DNA from 2 places in the Oceanobacillus sp. FSL K6-0127 genome. Region 2 is predicted to be linked to the other one. Evidence: a T-box and tRNA genes for the amino acid it is inferred to sense, from the RefSeq annotation. Region 2 holds a T-box; the other holds one or more tRNA genes.
The links. A T-box is a leader RNA that pairs with one kind of tRNA and senses whether it is charged. The one in region 2 lies ahead of argS (arginine--tRNA ligase), so its partner is inferred to be a tRNA-Arg.

Region 1: it encodes a tRNA-Arg, which carries the amino acid that the T-box ahead of argS (arginine--tRNA ligase) is inferred to sense. The anticodon was not compared.

Annotation. Positions count from the first base shown of each region.
Region 1 covers NZ_CP150287.1:2,530,339-2,533,765, reverse strand. Annotated here, with positions in the region: gene MHH64_RS12520 (metal-binding protein ZinT) at 109-1,113, opposite strand; tRNA gene MHH64_RS12515 (tRNA-Arg) at 1,468-1,541, opposite strand; tRNA gene MHH64_RS12510 (tRNA-Gly) at 1,552-1,625, opposite strand; gene MHH64_RS12505 (metallophosphoesterase) at 1,811-2,320, opposite strand; gene MHH64_RS12500 (XTP/dITP diphosphatase) at 2,360-2,953, opposite strand; gene rph (ribonuclease PH) at 2,967-3,427, opposite strand, start outside.
Region 2 covers NZ_CP150287.1:956,615-960,041, reverse strand. Annotated here, with positions in the region: gene csaA (chaperone CsaA) at 1-52, shown strand, start outside; gene argS (arginine--tRNA ligase) at 102-1,757, opposite strand; T-box leader at 1,837-2,049, opposite strand; gene safA (SafA/ExsA family spore coat assembly protein) at 2,099-2,707, opposite strand; gene MHH64_RS04735 (DUF4097 family beta strand repeat-containing protein) at 3,034-3,427, opposite strand, start outside.

The DNA.
Region 1 (3,427 bases), 1.6 Mb from region 2:
TTTTACTGGGTATGGGAGTTAAATTAATACGGGAACTATAAAACTAAATAAGGATTGGTGCGTATAATTCCAATTCAACGCACCAATCCTTCTATTCCATTTTATCCTCTAATGCGCAATCATTTCGTGCACGATACTAGCTCCATCCATATCTTTTGGATAGTAAGTGGGCCAGTTTTCTACTTCATCTAATAATGCTTCACGATCATTTCCCCAATACAGATGATAGTGTCCAGCATCTGTAGGATAAATATTATGATCACTGAATTGGATGAATTGAGGGAGCTCATCACTATCTTCTGCTAATTTAAAAATATATCGAACCCCTCTATTTCCTGCTTCATATGTTAAAATCTCATAACCATCGTAAGCATATTCACCTGTTAACTCTTTGTCACTTTTTAAGAATGTTACAGTATCCTCTTCTATGATGATACGATCAACATCTGTTTCGTATCCTTGTGCGTAATATTGCTTATATTCTTCAGCAGTTCTATCTCCATTATGTTCTGATTTATAAGTAAACACTTCATCTAATGTACCATCTTTTAGATATGGATATACAGATTGCCAGTCTCCTTCCCAATCAGAGAGTTCTCGATCTTTAACTTGGCTGTCTTCAAAATAGCCATTGTAGATTTGTTCATCATGTGGATGATGACCATGACTACCATGGTCATCAATGACAATTTCTATCGGTACTGATTGTACATAGGCTTCATGTTCATCATTATATAGAACTGCCTTTATCTGCTGACCATTACGATTTGCCTCGCCTTTAAAACTGCTGCCTTTTTGTTCTGTGATAAGATTCCATTCAGCATCCTGATTATCTCTTATGTACCAGTGCCAATGATCAGACTCGCTTTCTTCTTCATATACAGCTGTTAATTCAACAATATCACCTGTATGATAATGATCTGCTCCCCCCTGGACGTCAACATCCTCGGCTACTTGATGATCGTTACTGCTGTTATGATCATGCAATGCACTTGAGGATGTATCCATATGCCCTTCTGCAACTCCTTCTTGCGGTTCAGCTTCCTGACAACCAACCAATACTAGTAGACTGAGTGTTAGTATACCTAACCCTTTTGAAAATGAAGTTCTCATTCCTAACACGCTCCTTTTCAACTTAACGTATTCGTAATCATTACTATTCGTAATGTTTACGATTTAGATTATACACAGTTCGATTGAGGTGCGTCAATATAAATATTTAAATATAATTGAAATATTTATTAGATAAGAAGATTGAATCTAGTAGATTCTCAGCAAAACGTTGAAGTTAATATTACTGATGATAGAGCATGAACAATGCTGCTTTTTAAGTTTTAGTATAGGAAAGTCGTAAATTATTTACGGGAGATATTAATTGATACCTAATCAGTAGCTTAAACTGTTCTCTATGCAATTTTTAAAATAAAAAAAGCCTTGTAAACAAATGTTTACAAGGCTTTTAAGAAGCGTCCCAGGCAGGATTCGAACCTGCGACCCACAGCTTAGAAGGCTGTTGCTCTATCCAGCTGAGCTACTGGGACAATTATGTTTTGGAGCGGGTGAAGGGAATCGAACCCTCATCATCAGCTTGGAAGGCTGAGGTTTTACCACTAAACTACACCCGCATCTTTTTTCTGTAAGTATGAATATGTTGTGAAAGTATGCACTACTTAACTGTATATGTAAAATAATATAGATTGTTCTCGCTGTTTTTAGCGGACAAGAATTATTATAGGCAGGAATCAATCTTTTGTCAACACTTTCCACCTAAAAATTTCAGGAAGTGTCTAGACACTTCCTGAAAATAATTTTATAATGATGCACTTTGTTTTAAATCTTCCACATGTTCCCCATCTAAATTATAAAAATGAATTGTTATATCAGAAGGGTCATCCCATTTCATAATGGCATACGTTTTTTCCATTCTATTTTTAGGTAATCGGACACTTCCTGGATTGATAAAAAGCTTATGATCAACTTGTTCTGCTCCAGCGATATGTGAATGACCAAAGCAAACTACTTGCGCTCTCTCTTCTTCCGCTCGGTACGATAAACGAATAAGGTTCATTTTCACATCATATAGATGTCCATGTGTAATATAAAAAGTTAAGCCATCAAGCTCAATTGTTTGTTCATCTGGGTACCGAACATCGAAATCGCAATTACCGCCCACTCGGTAAAATCCTTGCAGTTCCTCTGAATCAAATTCCAGCTCTGAGTCACCACAATGAATTAACCATTTCACATCGTGTCTTTCTTTTATAGCAACAACTTCATTTGTCAAACCATGGCTATCACTTAAAATTAATACTTCTGCCAAATCATCACCTCCAGTTTAAAGGCAAGCATATAAAACTACTTATAACGTATGTATCCATTTTTCCAACTGAATAATCGCATTTCTACGGTGACTGATTTGATTTTTCACTTCCGGATTCAATTCTGCCATTGTTACTTCATATCCATCTGGTATGAAAATCGGGTCATATCCGAAGCCATTTTCTCCCTTTTCCGAAAAGGTTATTTTGCCTTCACAATATCCGGTCCGGAAGGTTGTTGCTTCACCAGGAATAGCTACAGCTAACACACAAATAAACCGCGCAGTGCGTTTGTCTTCACTTACTTCTTTCAATTCTTCTAGAACTTTATTAATGTTTGCCTTGTCGTCTTTCGGCTCTCCAGCATATCTGGCAGAAAAAAGACCAGGACGCCCATCCAGTGCATCAATCATTAAACCCGAATCATCAGCAAGTACTGGTATGTCTAATAGTGTAGCAATTTGCTCCGCTTTTAAGGCAGCATTCTCCTCAAAAGTTGATCCCGTTTCCTCCACATCTGGGGTCGATTGGTCTAAATCAAGTAATGATAATGCTTCGATTGATTTCTTAGCAAAAAAATCCTTGAATTCTTTTGCTTTTCCTTGGTTTTTTGTCGCAATTATAATTTGTTTCATCATTGATCTCCTATTATTTTGCAGGATTTGTTTCTCCTATACGATCTGCTAAATTACCAATTAGTTCTTTCTGAACTTCAACGATTTGCTGGAGCCCTTCTTCAGCAAGTCCTAGCATCGCCTGTAACTGCTTATTTGAAAAAGTTGCTTCCTCTCCAGTTCCTTGGATCTCTACAAATTCACCAGAGCCAGTCATAACAATATTCATATCAACATGTGCTTGGAAATCTTCCTCATAATTTAAATCTAATATTTCCTTACCATCCGGTAAAACCCCTACAGAAATTGCTGCTAAGTAGTCACGTACTGGCATTTTTGAGATTGCTTTTGTTTCCAGAAGCTTTCCAAAAGCAAGCACAACTGCAATAAATGCTCCTGTAATCGATGCCGTCCGTGTACCTCCATCTGCTTGAATAACATCACAGTCTACCCATACTGTTCGTTCACCAATTTTATCTAAATCCACAACTGCAC
Region 2 (3,427 bases):
TATCCTGCTTGCGCCAGATGAAGTCGTGGAAAATGGTACGCCGATTGGGTAAGGATTATTCTCCCCTCTGTTGACTTCGAGGGGAAGTTAACCCAAGCAAATTACATCTCATCCGGAGCTTTCACTCCAAGCAATCGCAATCCTTCTTTTAAAACAATGGTTGTCGCTTTTACCAATCCAAGTCGACTTTCTAGTTCCTCATCCTCAGATAAAATTTTAATATTCCCATAGTATTTATTAAATTCCTGCGATAGATCAATAAGGTATTTGGCAATTTGGGAAGGCGCCTGGTAATTAAAGCTTCGCTCAATGGCTGCCGGAAACTCCATTAACAATTTCACAACAGACCAGCTATAGCTATCATTTAAGCCTTTCGTTGCTGTATCCTCATATTCGGCTTTTCTCAAGATGGAACAGGCTCTTGCATGTGTGTATTGTACATAAGGTCCAGTTGCTCCTTCAAATTTCAGCATATCTTCCAATGAGAACTCAATATTATTTTGTCTGTCATTCTTTAAATCATGGAAAATAATCGCCCCAACTCCCACCACTTCTGCTATATCTGCTTTATTTTGTAAGCTTGGGTTTTTCTCAGCAATAATCTGTTCTGCGAGTCGAATCGCCTCTTGAATAACTTCTTCTAATAAAACGACCTTCCCTTTTCGCGTAGACATCTTTTTTCCATCTTTCAGGATAAAACCAAATGGAATATGTGTTAATTGCTTTGCCCAATCGTATCCAAGCTTTTGGAGCACTAAGAAAATTTGCTCAAAATGCAAGCTTTGCTCGTGACCAACAACATAATATGATCTTTCAAATTCATAGGTTTCCTGTCTATAAACAGCAGCGGTTAAATCTCTCGTCGCATAGAGGGTTGCACCATCTGACTTCTTGATTAAACAAGGCGCTAAGTCATGTTCAGCTAAGTCTACCACTTCTGCTCCATCGGATACTTGCAGCAGGTCACTTTCCTCCAGACGGCTGACGATTCGCTCCATTTTATCATTATAAAACGCTTCCCCATGGTAGGAATCGAAATGAACTCCTAATAAATTATAAATTTTCCCGAACTCTTGGAGAGATTCATCTCGGAACCACGTCCAAAGGGAAAGAGCCTCTTCATTACCATCCTCCAACTTTTTGAACCAAGCTCTTGCATCGTCTTCTAACCTTGAGTCGTTTTCCGCTTCAGCATGAAACTGTACGTACAGCTTTAGCAGTTCTTGAATTGGCTCCTCTTTTACACGCGCCTCATTGCCCCATAATTTATATGCCACGATGAGCTTTCCGAATTGTGTGCCCCAATCACCAAGATGATTAATTCGAATCGCTTGATAGCCACATTTCTCAACAATATTTGCAAGTGAATTACCAATTACGGTTGAACGTAAGTGCCCCATTGAAAAGGGCTTTGCAATGTTTGGAGATGAAAAATCAATTGTAATATTTTTCTTTTCAGCATAATTTATCGAACCATATGCCGAACCATCCTTAAGGATGGATGTTAAGGCATGTTTACTAACCATTCTTTTATTTAAAAAGGCATTGACATACGGACCATCCGCGACAACCTTCTCCAAGATTGGATGGTCTATTTTTTCTGCTAACTCTTGCGCAATTATGTTTGGAGCCTTTCTCAATTCCTTAGCAAGTGTAAAACATGGAAATGCTAAATCACCTTGCTCCTCAAACTTCGGCTTTTCGATTAGATTCATAACTTCTCCCAGCTTTAGCAGACCGTTTAAATGTACGGTCATTTCCACTGCATATGCTTTTACGGCATCCATTATTTTCAGCCTCCTTTTCATCAGTAAACACAAAAAAATCCCGCCTCTATATAGAGACGAGATTACCCGCGGTACCACTCTTATTGTTCATCAAAACCAACTCATAAATGGATAACGGCCATTACCCGACTACACCCTACTCTGTTGCATTTCGGGCTGTTTCTCAGAAGTCCGCTTCATTAGGATAGAACGATTGGGCTCACACCATCCCCCAACTCGCTTGCGTTACCATCATAACTACTCTCTTCATCATCGAATTCAATATAATTTTCGTTAGTATATATGAATTCCAACTAAAAATCAACATCTATTTATTTTTTCATAAACATTTGTGTCCAGTAGTGACCGGACTTCACATAACCGACACCAATATGCGTATAATCTTTACTTAAGATGTTCGCTCTGTGACCTGAACTGTTCATCCAAGCATTAACAACTTGCTGTGCAGTGCTTTGACCTTTTGCAATGTTTTCACCAGCTGATTTGTAGTTGATTCCATAGTTTTTCATCATCGTAAACGGTGATCCGTATGTAGGACTTGTATGACTGAAATATCCTTTGTCTTTCATATCTTGCGACTTATGCTTTGCAACTCTAGCAAGCTCCCAATCATATTTCAATGCAGGTAGTCCAGCCTTTGCTCTTTCCGCATTTACGAGCTTGATCACTTCTTGTTCCACTAGATCGTCACTATTTGTTGGAATCCGCAAGCTTTGTCCTGGATATATAAGATTTGGATTTTTTAATTGTGCATTCGCTTTGATAATCTCACTCACTCCTGTTTGAGTTTTCAGAGCGATTTTCCACATTGTATCACCAGGAACTACGGTATAAGAACTAGCTGCAAACGCAGCAGTTGGTACTAGTAATGATATTGAAATAACTAACGCAAAAATGAATGTGCTAATCTTTTTGAACATAATTTATATCCTCCTTATTTCTATGTTAATAGGATATATAGTTTCATAGAAAAAATCATTATAAAAAAATTGGATGTATTTTTACAGAATGATTACGTAAAGATTACGCATTAATATCAAACGCTCTTGAAACACCTTTTTAGTAAACCCGGCATTCGTGAAAGTGATTCTTAGAAAATGCATTTTGCTTTCTCATAACCTCTTATACTCTTAAATGCAAGCCTTAGGCACTTATGCAGATAGAAAAAGTTTTATACTTTCTTACCTGCCAAAAAAATCGCGTTTAAATTAGCTGAAAATCTAATTTAAACGCGATTACACAATCTCTATTTTTCTACTGTAATACTACCGTTATCGGTTGTTAGCTTAATAAGATTATCTCCATTCCCTACAACTGTATCCCAATTAGAATTACCAAAGATTTTTACACTTCCATTATCTACCTTCACATCAAAAATGGCATTTGTCGGTTCATTTTCCGCTTGGATATTTATTTGCCCATTATTGGTGCTAAAATCAATCGGACGATCTAAGTGTTCCGTAATTAGAGTAATTTTCCCGTTGCTTGTTCTTCCTGTAAGCTCTCCATCTACATTTTCTAAGTGTATTTGTCCGTTATCTGCTTCACTCGTAACATGTGTACTTTGAATATCTTGCAGTTCAATCCGACCATTGTTCGTTGTTACGTGCAATTCCTTTACATCTAATTCACTCGCATTC